DNA from 2 places in the Lentilactobacillus buchneri genome. Region 2 is predicted to be linked to the other one. Evidence: a T-box and tRNA genes for the amino acid it is inferred to sense, from the RefSeq annotation. Region 2 holds a T-box; the other holds one or more tRNA genes.

Region 1 (7,884 bases), 140 kb from region 2:
GCTTTAAACCGGGCTTTTAATAAGACGCGAGTGCGTCTCATGAAAACCCTGGCCACTTCCTCACGCCAGTATCACGCCTTGAAACGCTATTGGAAACTATTATTAACGCCGGCCAATCACCTTAACTACGAGGCTTTCCGTAAGTGGACAAACTTCCCTTATCCGGCAACTGCCACGGATGTGGTTGATGCTTTACTGGACATTGATCCCGAGCTCAAGCAAACTTACGACGTGATGAATCGGTTACGTGAAACCATCAAAAACCGCGACTGGCCCAACTATAATCAAGCCTTTCACCACCTGCAGGGGTGCTCGGAAGAGATGTTGGCAGCCCTCCAAACCTTGGCGGCTCATCATGATGAAATTGGCAACACTTTCACCCACCACTACACCAACGGGCCATTAGAAGGTTCAAACAACAAGATTAAAGTCATTAAGCGCACTGGATTTGGTTACCGAAACTTCTTCAGATTCCGGCTAAGAGTGCTGTTCGCTTTTCGAGTTCATACAAAAAGAGCCCTAATCACCAAGTGATTAGAACTCCAATATTTTGTTCACCAACAACAGTTGACGAAGAACCACAAAAAGAGCCCTAATCACCAAGTGATTAGAACTCCAATATTTTGTTCACCAACAACAGTTGACGAAGAACCATAAAAGCAAACCAACTTTTATCTGAGCCGCTATTTTTTCACAATCAATTTTATGTAACTTTTGCTTTTTAAACCAATACCCCGGCATAGTAGCCAAGAACTCCGATAACGAACAACCCCAGAATAATCCAGATTGGCGAAATTCGCCTGCGGATCAGCCAGACACAAATCAGGGTCAAGGCAACCGGAGCAATCACGTTAAGGCCGCCATTAATCATCGTGTCCACAAACCGGGAAGTCGTTGAACTGCCAAAGAGTCCCCGAACTGATGCAAAATCAACGGTGACCCACCGAGCAACAATCACGCCCATCATAAAGACGCCAAACATTGAAGTGGCACTCCCAACGTACTTAATAATCCCGGTATTAAACAAGTTAATAATATCGGCTCCCCGACGATAACCGGCCATTTGAGTCATATAACGAAAGACCAGCCGTAAAACGTTCCATGCAATAAAAAATAGAATTGGTCCCATCATGCCATAGCCACTCAAAACCAGACTGGCAGCAAATGCCGATAGAACCGGACGGATCGTGCCTAACCAAACCGGATCACCAAAACCACCCATTGGCCCCATCATAGCAGTCTTAACGGCATTAATCGTGTCATCACTAATATCGGCACCATTTGCCCGCTGTTCTTCCATTGACAAAACCACTCCAGTAATCAGGGACTGCATAATTGGTGCGGTGTTAAAAAAGCCCAAATGGCGCTTCAACGCAGCTTTACGTTGGTTCATATCCGGATACAATCGTTTAATCGCAGGAGCCATTATATAAGCAAATCCGAGGTTTTGCATCCGTTCAAAGTTCCACGATCCCTGCTCTGTGCCAGAGCGCCAAAAGGTCCGGAAAAAATCGATCTGACGAAGATGAATCGGTTGATGGGAATCGTGAATCATGTTTTGATTATTTGCCATTTATACCCACCAACTCCTATAAATCATCAAGTTCTTTGTCAAAGTCATCTAAATCGTCTTTCCCTTCCCCATCGCCGCCGGTTGAGCCATGCCGTCTACTCTTAAGCCAAACAAAGCTGATGGCTGCAACCAAGCCTAATCCTGCTAAAATAAAAAGATTCATCTTCGTAAAAATGGCAATTAAAAAACCAACGATAAACCAAATCCATAAAGAGCGGCTGACCATCATGTTAATCAGGTTGGCAAATCCAACGGCCGACACCATGCCAATTGAGATGGCAATGCCATTCGTGATCCCCGCTGGAATTTGCTGCATTAACTGATGAATGAATTGAGGAGATATCAGCATCACGAGTCCCGTCGGAATCAGGACTCTCAGCCCTTGAATTCCCAAACTCAGCAGATGAATGCGATCAATCTGCTGGATTTGACCATTTTCGGCAGCTTGGTCGGCCGTATGGATAAATTTGACAATTGATTTACGGATGGTGACGTTCAAAAGTTGGCCAACAACCGCAAAGGGAACGGCTAAGGCAATCCCGTGTTTAATACTTAAGGCGGCCGGACCGCACACTAAAAGAGCCGAGACGACTGCCGGCAGCGCGATATCCGGTGCAACAGAAGCACCAATATTGATCCAGCCAATCGTGATCATCTGTAAAATTGCGCCCAGCATAATGCCAACGCCGACGTTGCCAGTTGCCAAACCGATCAGCGTACAAGCAATCATTGGCTGGTACACCTGCCATTCGTCAAGAATGCCATCCATTCCGACCACAAATGCAACCAACAAAACCAGGCTGATTGAAACTAAGCTCATTGAATTCCCCTCGGTTCCTTAAAAGCCCTTTTTATCCAACAGGGTCAACAAATTTTCCTTTTTCTCAGCAGGAATTTTTTGAGCATAGACATCTAGATGAAAGTCATTTGCCAATGTTCGAATTTCTTTGGCAATATCTCCATTCATCGAAATGGCATCGGTAAGCATCGTCATTCCGTCGTTATAGGCAATGCTGCCGATATTGATGCCAATCTTGGAAAAATCGATGCCGCCCTCTGCTAATTTCAACATGTCAGCCACTGTTTCGGTCAACAACAACGTGTTGAAGGAATCAAACCTGGAGTCGAAATAGGCTCGGATCATCTTGTTAACGCTGACGACATTGGCTTTGACACCAGGTGGTGCCACCTGGGTAATCAATGTTTTCCGCAAAGGATCTTTGGCAACAGAATCAGAGACCACCATAATCCGGTTCGGCGTCACCGCCCGTGTCCAAAAAGTTGCCACTTGGCCGTGCAGCAGGCGGCTGTCGACTCTCGCAAGGCGAATATCCATTGTCATTATAAATCATCTCCCAAATCGTCATCATTATCAGTAGAAACTTCAAACTGACGAATCGAATCGTCAGCAATCTCATTGATCTTATTAACTAATTCACTCAGGGTTGAATTTCGGGCCATGTAGGCCTCCAACAGAATCGGAAGGTTGACTCCGGCAACTAATGCAATCGATTGCGGATTCTTGGCTGCAAATTGGGCGGCGGCATTAAACGGCGACCCACCCCACAAGTCTGCCAAAATCAACGTTGGCGTACCCTCAGGAAAGTCAGCCAATGCAGAAGCGACCTTATCACTAAGTGAATCCACCCCATCATTTGCGGCCAGACTTACCCAACCAACCTGTTCCTGTTTGCCGGCAATCATTTCTGCGGTCGTCACTAAGCTTTTGGCAAAATCGCCGTGGCTCACAACCAGAATTGAAATCATCTACTCACCCATTTCTTAAATTTAACAAAGTCTGTTTACACCAAATATATCACAAAATAGCAATTTCGTTTGCCGGAATTACTGAATCGTTAGTAAGTCTGCGGGCGTCTTTAAATCGTAATCCGTGTCCGCAAAGTCCGCGGTTTTCTTGGTCCGCCAACCGGCCAGGGCAAACTGCACGTTGGCAGCGTGAGCAGCTTGGAGATCAAATTTGGTATCGCCAATATAAATGGTGGTTGCCGGATCAGCGTCTAATTTCTCAATGCCCTTTAAAATCATGTCAGGAGCGGGCTTGCCTTTTTTAATTTCGTTGGAAAAAACAAAGGCATCAAAGTGTTGATCCAGTCCAAATTTTGTGACATCCCGGTGAAATTCGGCTTCAACCTTGGAAGTGGCAATCGCGGTTTTGATAGTCGGATCAGCATGCAGTTTCTTAACCACATCCTCAATCCCATCATAAACGTGGGCATATTGGGTGTAATCTTTAATTTTGGCAAACCATTGGTCCCGAATGTCAACCGGATTCTTGACACCAAGAATTCGAACCGTATCCATGGAGGTAATCCCAAAGAGCTTAACGACGTCTTCATAAGAGAAGTCATAGCCGTTTTCCAGCAGCGTCTTATGTAGTGGTAACATATACATCTTTTCGGTATCAATCAAGGTTCCGTCTACATCAAAAATAAAATATTTCATTCCTGTACTCCAATCGCTTATTATTTGAGCAAAATATCACATGCTACACAATAAAAAAGTCCGAATCACTATTGAGATGATAGTGATTCGAACTTTAACCATGCGGCCAAGAAGATTCGAACTTCCACCGGGATAATTCCCGACAAGATCCTTAATCTTGCGCGTCTGCCAATTCCGCCATGGCCGCATCAACAATTAAAAATTATAGCAGAAATTTTGGCAATTGACAAATGGTTTTTGAAAATTATTCACCGCGAACGGTCGCGCCTTCTGTATCAATTTGCAGCAGCCGCAAACTACCATTTAGATTTTGTTGTTCCAAATCAATTCTTAGCTGGGTTAAAGCAGCTTTCTTACCCAGTGTGGCAACCGTAGGACCGGCACCACTCAAGTAAGTACCAAAGATGTCTAACTTGTGGGCAGTTGAACGGATTTGATCAATTTCTGGGACCAGCTCTTTTCTGTAGGGCTCGTGGAGATGATCATTCTCAATCAGCTTAACCGCCTGCTCCCATTTGCCCTGGGCGACCAAGGCGATGAAAACATTCTCCTGGCTGCTGGCATGGACGGCCACGTCATAATCGATTTGTTTCGGCAGCTTCTTGCGACTTTCTACCTCGCTGACACCATCCGGTCGAATATACATTAAGGCCGAGACGTCTGGTACAGGAAGAGTCGCAGCAGTGACGGTTTCACCGTCATATGTCGAAACAACCAAGTTGCCAAGCATCGCAGCAGCAACGCTTTCCGGGTGGCCTTCAATCTTTGTTCCCAAATTAATTTGATCTTCAATTGAAAGCCCCAAATCCCCTAACTTGTTGGCAATTTTAATCCCGGCAACCACTGCGGTTGTGCTGGAGCCCAAACCGTGCGCAATCGGAACATCCGAGATAACGGTCAGTTGATGCGGATGAATATCAGAATCGACCTTTAAGATTGTCTGAACAATGAGGTTGTGCTCATCAGTTGGAATGTCGTGTCCCAAAGCATGGTTGACCTTCCATTCATCTGTCTTTTCCTCAACAATCACCGTGTAATACAGCTGCAGTGCCAACCCAACCGAATCAACACCCGACCCGAGGTTAGTGGTCGTTGCAGGTACTCTGATAATAATTTTTGCCATGTGATGGCTCCTTTCTACGCTCCGATTTGCCGCGTTTGGCTGATTAAATGAAGCTTACCGCGACATCTGCCGCAGACATACTTCACCAGATTGATTCTTCGTCTTCTATGATACTCCAAACCGCAGTCTTCACAGCGATAAATATAACGCGTTTGGACCCTGGTACTCTGGACTCTGGGAGCGTATCTGGAGCCGCCGACCGCTTTTAACAGCTGTTTAAACTGCTTGGTATTGTGTTTGGCGCTGTATCCTGCCAAATGGAGATGATAATGGCACAGCTCGTGTTTGATAATCCCAATTAATACCGCATGATCAGCCCCCTCGTCCATTTTTGGATTAATGTCGATGTTGTGGTCATTGAGGTGGTAACGGCCGCCAGTCGTCTTTAAACGGGCATTAAAATAGGCCCGGTGGGTAAACGGTTTGGCAAAGTATTGCAGCGAAATATGTTCAACGAGTTGCTGTAGTTCTTGATCAGTCATGAGTTCTTTGTTCACCTAACCTTCAGGATCCACCATGGTTAATTGAATCCGGTGACGATCCAGATCCACTGAGTCAATCCAAACCGTCACGATGTCGCCGACCGAAGCCACCTTGCTGGGATCCTTGACGAATGTCCGACTCATTTTGGAAATGTGGACCAAACCGTCCTGCTTAACGCCAATATCAACAAAGACACCAAAGTCAACCACGTTTCTGACAGTTCCCTGCAGTTTCATCCCCGGCTTCAAATCTTCCATTGTCAAAACGTCTTTTCGAAGCAACGGTGCAGGCATTTCGTCACGCAAGTCACGGCCAGGCGTTTCGAGGCCCTTGATAATATCTTTCAAGGTTGCAACCCCAACTCCGATGCTTTCAGCTTCCTGGGCCAAATTGAGCTGACTCAAAGCAGTTGAAACGGCCGGCTCGCCGAGTTGATTAATGGTCAATCCGTGCTTTTTCAGGAGGCTTTTGGCCGCAGAATAACTTTCCGGATGAATATCGGTGTTATCCAGTGGATTTTTGCCGCCGATGATTCTCAAGAACCCCACCGATTGCTCAAAAGCTTTCGGGCCGAGCCGGGGAACTTGTTTGAGATCAGAGCGAGCACTAAATTCGCCATTTTCATTTCTGAATTTGACGATATTGCCGCTGGTCGTTTTGGTCAACCCGGAAATGTGGACCAACAGATCGGGACTGGCAGTGTTCAAATTAACGCCAACCCGGTTAACGGCGGTTTCAACCACCGTGTCCAACTGTTCACCCAGTTGTTTCTGCGGAACATCGTGTTGATATTGACCGACACCAATTGCCTGGGGATCAATTTTAACTAATTCGGCAAGGGGATCTTGGATTCTGCGGGCAATACTGACAGCCGAACGCTGTTCAACACTAAAGTCCGGAAATTCGTCTCTGGCGACTTGACTTGCAGAATAGACCGACGCCCCTGCCTCATTAACAATTACGTAATAAATGGGCGTTTTGATTTCTTTAATTGCATCGGCAACAAATTGTTCAGACTCCCGACTAGCGGTTCCGTTACCGATGGCGATCATTTCAACGTGATTTTGGTTGATGAAATCAATGAACAGCCCTTTGGCAGCCTTACGTTTGGCTTCACTGGCAGGCTTATGGGGATAGATTACCGTTTTGTCCAGATACTTGCCATTTTGATCGACCACCGCTAATTTACAGCCGGTTCGATAGGCCGGGTCAAATCCCATGACAATTTTGCCCTTGAGTGGCGCCTGCATCAGCAAGTTGTACAAATTCTTGCCAAAGATATCGATGGCGTGATCAGCGGCCACTTCGGTCAACTGCTTGCGGATTTCACGCTCGATTGCCGGTCCGATGAAGCGGTGATAGGCATCTTCGATTGCATCGGTGACCACATCGGCAGCAAATCCTTGATGACTGCCGACGGTGTTGGCCTTTAAATGCCACATGATTGGTGCCTCATTGACTTCAATTTTGACCGAAAGCACTTTCTCTTTTTCACCCCGGTTAATGGCCAAGGTTCTAAACGAAGGAATTGATTTGATGGGTTGATTGAAATCGTAATACTGCTGATAGGTGCCCTCTTCGTCCAACTCTTTACCACCGCGTTTAACTTTGACAACCAACTGACCGTATCGTTGGGTGTTTTGGCGGACCCATTCGCGAAAATCGGCCCGGTCGCCAGCGTCTTCAGCGATAATTTCGTGGACTCCGGCGAAGACTGCGTCAACATCAGGCAGTTCTTTGTCCGGGTGAACATACTGCGCAGCCAGTTGCTTCAAATCGGGGGCAAACGACATGGCGGCTTTGGCTAAGGGCTCCAAACCATGTTCTTTGGCAATTGTCGCTTTCGTCCGCCGTTTTTGTTTGTAGGGCAAATAAAGATCTTCAACTTGTTGAAGAACCGAGGCCGCCTCAATCTGCTTTTTCAGTTCGGGGGTTAAGGCCTTTTGTTCATCAATAATTTTGATGACTTCCTGCTTGCGCTTGTCCAAAGTTTGGATGCGATGAGCAGCGTCTTGAATGTCTCGAATTTGAACTTCATCCAGATTGGAAGTCCGTTCTTTTCGATACCGGGCAATAAAAGGAACGGTGTCACCTTCATCCAACATCTTGAGGGTTTCGACGATCTGTTTCTCCCGGATTTTGGGTAAGTCTTGCTGAATCTTATGTGCTAATGTGTTGTCCATGTATTCCCACCTCATCAATAGTGTTACGTTTAATTATAGCAGAATGAAGCAAATGCCGG
Region 2 (7,884 bases):
AAGGACAAGTGGGTGATGATGGAGTGATTCGATTGGTGGGGTCCCTAAACTACACCCCCAAGGCATGCCGCAATTGTGGGATTATCAATGATCACCAAATTATTGGCTATGGTTGGCGGAAGACCACCATTAGATTCGCAAAAACATTGGGCAGCACCGTTATCCTGTGTCTCAATCGGCGAAACTTTCACTGTAAGGCTTGTCATACCAATTTCCTGGCGCAGACGAATGCGGTGCCGAAACACTGCACGATTTCAAATACGACCCGCAAACAATGCTTAGAAAAACTGACCGAACCGGTTTCGCTCAAACACATTGCCGATGAGTTATCCACTTCGGATTCATTCGTTGGTCGGCAGCTCTTGCGCGCTGAACGGGACTTTCAAACCAACTGGCACTATTTACCAAAAGTTCTCCTCATGGACGAAGTTAAAAGCACTAAGAGCGCCACCGACGCGATGAGCTTTGAATTTATGGATGCGGAAACCCACGAATTGATCGACCTGTTACCCTTTAGGACCATCTATCAGCTTCAAAAGTATTTCCAGCATTACGACCAGGCTGCGCGAGAAAATGTGAAAATTATCGTCACCGATATGAACTATACCTATCCCAAATTGGTGGGGCAGATCTTTCCGAACGCCATCGTTGTCATCGATCCGTTCCACTTGGTTAACGCTTTAAATCGAGCTTTTAATAAGACGCGGGTGCGCCTCATGAAAACCCTGGCGACTTCCTCACGCGAGTATCACGCCCTAAAACGCTATTGGAAACTATTATTAACGCCGGAAAATCACCTCAACTACGAAGCTTTCCGTAAGTGGACAAACTTCCCTTATCCAGCGACTGCCACTGATGTGGTTGATGCTTTATTGGACATTGATCCCGAGCTCAAGCAAACTTACAACGTGATGAATCGGTTACGTGAAACCATCAAAAACCGTGATTGGCCCAACTATAATCAAGTATTCCATCACTTAGAGGGCTGCTCGGAAGAGATGTTGGCAACCCTCCAGACCCTAGCGACTCATCATGATGAAATTGGCAATACCTTTACTCACCATTACACCAACGGGCCCTTAGAAGGTTCAAACAACAAGATTAAAGTCATTAAACGCACTGGATTTGGTTACCGAAACTTCTTCAGATTCCGGCTAAGAGTGCTGTTCGCTTTTCGAGTTCATACAAAAAGAGCTCTAATCACCAAGTGATTAGAACTCCAATATTTTGTTCACCAACAACAGTTGACGAAGAACCTAAACAGCTGACAAGCAAAACGCCCTTGAAAATTCAAGGGCATTTTTTTGTTTAATTTTAAAGAAAAGAGGTCATTTCATGACGAAAACAGCAACCAAAAGTAATGTAACCTTAGTAACGATTGCCCTCTTTGTGGCCACCTTTATGGCCGCAATTGAAGGGACAATTGTTTCGACTGCCATGCCGACGATTGTCGGTGACCTGCGGGGAGTTTCCCTAATGAATTGGGTCTTTTCCATTTTTCTGTTAACCAATGCAATTGCGACGCCAATCTATGGTAAATTGGCCGACAGTATTGGCCGAAAGCCAATGTTTATTGGCGGGATTTTGATCTTTGTCTTTGGGTCGGTGATGTCCGGGTTATCGCACTCGATGGTGGTTTTGATCTTTTGGCGGGCGGTTCAAGGGGTTGGAGCCGGCTCCATCATGCCGATTTCCAATACGATTATCGCCGATATTTATCCCCTGGAAAAGCGCGCTCAGGTGTTGGGCCTGAACTCGTCTGCTTGGGGAATTGCTTCTGTGATCGCGCCACTATTAGGTGGTTTCATTGTTGATCACTTGAGCTGGCACTGGATTTTCTTTATCAATTTACCAATTGGGCTGATTGTCATGTTCATGGTCCAAATTTTTCTGCATGAAGACAAACGCCACAGTACCACTAAAATGGACATTGCCGGGACGACTTGGCTGACGATGATGCTGTTGGCAGTTATGTATGCGTTCCAGTTGGTCGGCCAGGATCCGATCAACTGGCAGATCGTTGCGGTCTGCTTCTTGGTTACGGTGATCGCCACCGTCATGTTTATTCGGACAGAAAGACTGGCGGCCGATCCGTTAATTCCGATGGAACTATTTGATAATCGGACCTTCGTCGTTCAAAATATCGTGGTTTTTTTGGTCAGTGGCTTTCTGATCGGCTACGAAGTTTATCTGCCGGACTGGACCCAGGGAATTTTGGGCCTGCGGGCATCGATGGCCGGGTTTGCGGTGACGCCGAGTTCCCTGATGTGGATTGTCGGCTCATTTTTGGCCGGTAAATTGCTGGCCAGGACGTCACCTTACCGCATTATTAACCTCAGTCTCTTCTTTATCTTGGTTGGGGCCATTATTATGGTGCTGATTCCGGCATATACGCCGTTTGTGGCCTTCTTGGGGATTTCAATGATCTGTGGGACCGGCTTTGGCTTAACGGTGACAACGTCGATTATTAGCGTTCAAAATGAGGTTAAACCAACTCAGATTGGTGTGGCAACTTCCTTTAATACTTTGTGCCGAACGCTGGGTCAGACACTGATGATTTCAATCTTTGGTATCGTCATGAACACCACCATGCTGCGTGGGGTTCGGCAAACGGAACATACGTCCTTGAAAATGATGGACAAACTGATTAACCCATTGACTGCCAATCAGTTAAGTGACAAAATTTTGCCGCAGTTGCGAAATATTTTGTACAATTCCCTGCATAATGTCTTTGTGGTCGGCCTGATTCTGATTATCATTGCCTATATCTGCAATTTGTTTGACCGCAAAAATAAAAAACAGCGAATCAATTAATCGATCCGCTGAATCGCCATCAATATTGGTGGAAAATGCTGCTGATTTAAGAAGCTGTATTTCAAAACACTGTATCGTTTTTGGTCGAGTTGACTGCCAAATTCGAGGACGGTGTTTTTTTCGCGTTCGCCGCCTGGGTGACCGTAGTAGGCAACCACGACGATCACGCCATTATGGCACAAATGGTTGAGGCAGCCTTTAATCGCCGCAATCGTCGTTTCAGGGTAGGTGACAATCGTCTTATCGCCGCCCGGCAGATAGCCGAGATTGAAGATGGCGCCGGAAATCATGGTCTCGTATGGTAAAATTTCATCAACTTTGGCATGACTGATATTGTACAGGTAGACATTTTTGGTGCGAACGTGATTGGTTTTTAGAAGTGCTTTGGTATTTTCAACTGCCTGGGCTTGAATATCAAATCCATACACGGTGCCTTGTTTGCCAACTAAATTGGCTAAAAACAGGGTGTCGTGACCGTTACCCATGGTACAGTCAACGACGGTATCTCCGGAATCGACAGTTTCTGATAACAGTTCATGGCTATATTCCAATGCTGATTTGATTTTCATGAGATACCTCCTGCGAATCGATTAAATACCCATTGTGACACCATTAAGGTCACTAGGCCAAGACTCCAGCCACCCAGAACGTCACTGGCATAATGAACGCCAACATATATCCGGCTGATACCGATACCGACAATCATGATGATCAAAATCAGATCAACGATCAGCCGTTGGCTACTTCCTTTAAGCATGCGGTTGGCCAGCAAAATCAGGCTGCCGGCAACCACCATGATACTCATTGAGTGACCACTGGGGAAACTACTGCTGTGAACAGCCACCAGATGGGTCAGGGATGGTCGCGGCCGGTTAACCATGTGTTTGACCAGGGTATCAATTGGGGCTGCCAAGACGACGCCGTTAATCAACAGGAATAAGGCTGACTTGATTTTGCGAACCAAAAATAAAATCAAACCGGCACCGATTGTGAACCCCAATAGTGACTGATAATTTCCCAGCTCGGTAAAATGAATCATGAAGCTGGTTAGCGAGGGCGTTTGAAAGCTTCTGACCATGTGGCCGAAGTAGGTGTCAAAGGTATTGATCCATTCTTTATGTAAGACGACGCCGTAAGTCAGAACCAAAAAGATGACCAGTGAAACCAAACTAACGGTGCTTGAAATTTTTTGTGATTGTTTTTTCATGTTTTCAACTCCAATAATAAAATTATAGCACGCTGAGCAGTTGTTTTTTAAGACCTGTTTTGGTATGATAATAAGCAATAATTTCAATTTGTGAAAATGCAGAGACGAATTAGTAACCAACTGCCTGTTTTCCAGAAACTGAGTGGCTGCTGTGAACTCAGAACAGGTCGTGGCGAACTCATCGTCGAATGCTTGGTCGAACGAAGTAAATCAAGCCGGTTTGTCGCCGTTATTGATTCGAGAGCTCAAGTAATTGAGAATATAGGTGGTACCGCGATAAATCGTCCTATAAGAAGCCCAGTCTGGTTTCTTATGGGACTTTTTTCATTGATTGAGAAATATGAAAGGTGGAAGTTGCAAAATGGCATACAATCATGAGGTAATTGAGCGCAAATGGCAGCATTACTGGAAAGAACACAAGACATTTAAGACTGAAGAAGTTGCTGACAAAGACAAATACTATGTCTTGGATATGTTCCCTTATCCATCGGGTCAGGGCCTGCACGTTGGGCATCCTGAAGGCTACACAGCTACGGATATTATGGCTAGAATGAAGCGGATGCAGGGGAAAAATGTTCTTCACCCAATGGGATGGGATGCTTTTGGATTACCTGCAGAACAGTATGCATTGAAGACGGGGCATAACCCGCGGGACTTTACAGCTAAGAACATCAAAACTTTCAAACGCCAAATTCGTTCACTTGGATTCTCATATGATTGGGATCGTGAAATTAACACCACCGACCCAAGTTATTACAAATGGACCCAATGGATTTTTGAAGAATTATACAAACGCGGATTGGCTTATGAAGACAATATTGAAGTTAACTGGGCCCCTGATTTTATGGGTGGGACCGTTGTTGCCAACGAGGAAGTCGTTGACGGTAAGACTGAACGTGGCGGCTATCCGGTTTATCGGGTGCCGATGCGCCAATGGGTCCTCAAGATCACGGCTTACGCTGATCGATTGATTGATGACTTGGACGACCTGGATTGGCCTGAAAGTATTAAGGAACAACAACGCAACTGGATCGGCCGCTCGCGTGGTGCCAGCGTGTTCTTTGAGGTCAAAGGTCATCCTGATGACAAGGTTGAAGTGTTCACCACCCGTCCTGACACCCTGTTTGGGGCAACTTACATGGTGCTGGCTCCGGAACACGAGCTGGTTTCAAAGATTACCACCCCTGAACAAGCAGCTGAAGTCAAAGCTTATCAAGAAGAAGTTTCCCGCAAATCCGATCTTGAACGAACCGATTTGAACAAAGATAAGAGTGGGGTCTTCACTGGTGCCTATGGGATTAATCCAATGACTGGTAAAGAAGTGCCAATCTGGATTGGCGATTACGTTCTTGAATCATACGGAACCGGTGCCATCATGGCCGTTCCAGCCCATGATGATCGTGATTATGACTTTGCCAAGAAATTTGGACTGCCGATTGTTCCTGTCATTGAAGGTGGTAATACCGACGAAGCTGCCTATACGGGTGACGGTTCTCACTTCAACTCCGGCTTCATGGATGGCATGGGCAAAGATGACGCCATTAAGGCAGCCATCGATTGGTTAACTGATCATAAAGCCGGTCATGAAAAGGTCAACTACCGGCTGCGTGACTGGATTTTCAGCCGTCAACGATACTGGGGTGAACCAATTCCAGTAATTCATTGGGAAGATGGCGAAACGACGCTGGTTCCTGAAGATGAGCTGCCGCTTCGATTGCCAAAGGCCAAAGATATTCAAACCTCTGGTGGCAAGGAAAGCCCACTCGCTAACTTGGATGACTGGGTCAACGTGGTTGATAAAAACGGCCGTAAAGGCAAACGTGAAACCAACACGATGCCACAGTGGGCCGGTAGTTCATGGTACTGGCTGCGTTACATGGATCCCCATAACGACCAGGCGATCGCTTCGCCTGAAAAGTTGAAGTACTGGTCACCAGTCGACTTATACGTCGGCGGGGCTGAACATGCCGTTCTACATTTGCTATATGCAAGATTCTGGCACAAGTTCCTTTACGATTTGGGGGTTGTGCCAACCAAGGAACCGTTCCAGAAACTGGTTAACCAGGGGATGATTCTTGGAACCAACCACGAAAAGATGTCGAAGTCAAAGGGTAACGTGATCAACCCGGATGATATTGTTGATGAATATGGTGCAGATACACTTCGGGTATATGAAATGTTCATGGGCCCAATCGATGCTGCCAAGCCTTGGAGCACGGAAGGCATTCACGGGGCCTACCATTGGCTTGACCGGGTATGGCGATTGCTGATCGACGATAACAACCATCTTCGTGACCGCGTCACCACGATCAACGACGGCAAGCTGGACAAGATTTATAACCAGACGGTTAAAATCGTTTCAGATGATTTTGAACATATGCGGTTTAACGTCGGCATTTCTCAAATGATGGTCTTTGTTAACGACGCCTACAAGGCAGATTCACTGCCAATTGATTACATGGAAGGCTTCGTCAAACTCCTGTCACCGGTTGCCCCACATATTGCAGAAGAATTGTGGAGTCTATTGGGTCATGACGGCACGATTACCTATGAAAAATGGCCAACGTATGATGCTTCCAAGTTAGTTGAAAATACTGTTCAGATGGTCGTTCAAGTCAACGGGAAAGTTCGTTCACACATTAAGGTAGCCCGTGATCTTGATAAAGACAAAGTTGAACAAACTGCCAAAAGTGATGAGAATGTTGAACGCTATCTGGAAGGCAAGACTGTTCGCAAAGTGATTGTCATTCCAAACAAGATCGTTAATATTGTTGTCGGTTAACGTGATCAAGCAAACAGCTGGGGAATTGTCCTCAGCTGTTTTTGATTTGAACAGTTGAATTATTTTCAAAAAAATAAAAACATTCCGCCATTTTCTCCGTATATATATTACGAACGGGACGAGTTAAGTCGTCTTGAAAAATGTTGAAGGAGAAAGATGATGGATAAATTTGATAAAGTGACTTGGGGGAAAGCTAATAGTCTTAAATTTTGGAGCAGTTTAGTGCTCATGGCTGCCAGTGGGTTAATCATGCTGCAGGCACCGTTAGCTCACGCGGATTCCCCAGCAGCGAACATGCGCACGACTGAGTTGGGACAGCGGGTGACATTTTATGTTCAGCCGGTGTACCAATCCGATCCCAGTGGTGACTGGCAGGTGATTCCCGGAGTCAAGCCAATTAAGATGGTCGGCAATGTAGGGGGATCCTTTCAAGTACCGGTTTATAAGAACTTTGTTCCAACCACAACGATTTCTCATACAGTTCCAGATTTTCGTGCAGACTTGCAGCACCCGTTGCTGCTCAAATACAGTCAGGAAAGTACCGGCCTCTATACCGCAACGGTGAATATTAACTATATGAATCGTCAAGATAGTCACACACTGGACAGTGCCACCAAAACGTTGCATTACGCTGACCAAGTAACCATTAAGCCGAAGAAAATTCAGGGATATCAGCCGGTTGAGGCAACCTTTGAAAGCCCATATTTCACTAAAAATAACGATCAATCGGTAAACTTTTGTTTTAGAGAATTAAGGGATCTGACTTGCCTGGTAAAATTCTGGTACCAGCCAGTGAATGCTTCTCAGCCAGATCAGGCCGAGCAGGTCAAAGAAACCCGGCCAAAGCAGAACCATGCTGAGGGGTCTACGAATTCTCACGCAGGCACCGATTCAAAACTTGTGGAAGCTGCCAAACCGGTGACACAAGACAGTGGCGACACAAAGCCAGCCAGTTCGAATGTAGCGCCGGTATTACCAGTCAACTCAACTGATCAGGCGCAAAAAAGTGCTCCCCAAGTTGAAGTTAAGCAACAACGGCCCACGGTTCCTCAACCAACTTTAATAACTAAAGAACCGGTGT

The links. A T-box is a leader RNA that pairs with one kind of tRNA and senses whether it is charged. The one in region 2 lies ahead of leuS (leucine--tRNA ligase), so its partner is inferred to be a tRNA-Leu.
Region 1: it encodes a tRNA-Leu, which carries the amino acid that the T-box ahead of leuS (leucine--tRNA ligase) is inferred to sense. The anticodon was not compared.

What each region holds. Positions count from the first base shown of each region.
Region 1 is NZ_CP073066.1:261,812-269,695, forward strand. Features, by position in the region: gene KE627_RS12500 (ISL3 family transposase) at 1-534, shown strand, start outside; gene KE627_RS01380 (PTS system mannose/fructose/sorbose family transporter subunit IID) at 722-1,573, opposite strand; gene KE627_RS01385 (PTS sugar transporter subunit IIC) at 1,590-2,393, opposite strand; gene KE627_RS01390 (PTS sugar transporter subunit IIB) at 2,412-2,915, opposite strand; gene KE627_RS01395 (PTS sugar transporter subunit IIA) at 2,915-3,340, opposite strand; gene KE627_RS01400 (HAD family hydrolase) at 3,419-4,036, opposite strand; tRNA gene KE627_RS01405 (tRNA-Leu) at 4,138-4,223, opposite strand; gene thrB (homoserine kinase) at 4,281-5,159, opposite strand; gene KE627_RS01415 (SprT family protein) at 5,174-5,641, opposite strand; gene KE627_RS01420 (Tex family protein) at 5,657-7,825, opposite strand.
Region 2 is NZ_CP073066.1:117,974-125,857, reverse strand. Features, by position in the region: gene KE627_RS00680 (ISL3 family transposase) at 1-1,211, shown strand, start outside; gene KE627_RS00675 (MDR family MFS transporter) at 1,336-2,814, shown strand; gene mnmM (tRNA 5-(aminomethyl)-2-thiouridylate-methyltransferase MnmM) at 2,811-3,383, opposite strand; gene KE627_RS00665 (phosphatase PAP2 family protein) at 3,380-4,021, opposite strand; T-box leader at 4,112-4,313, shown strand; gene leuS (leucine--tRNA ligase) at 4,383-6,803, shown strand; gene KE627_RS00655 (DUF5776 domain-containing protein) at 6,960-7,884, shown strand, end outside.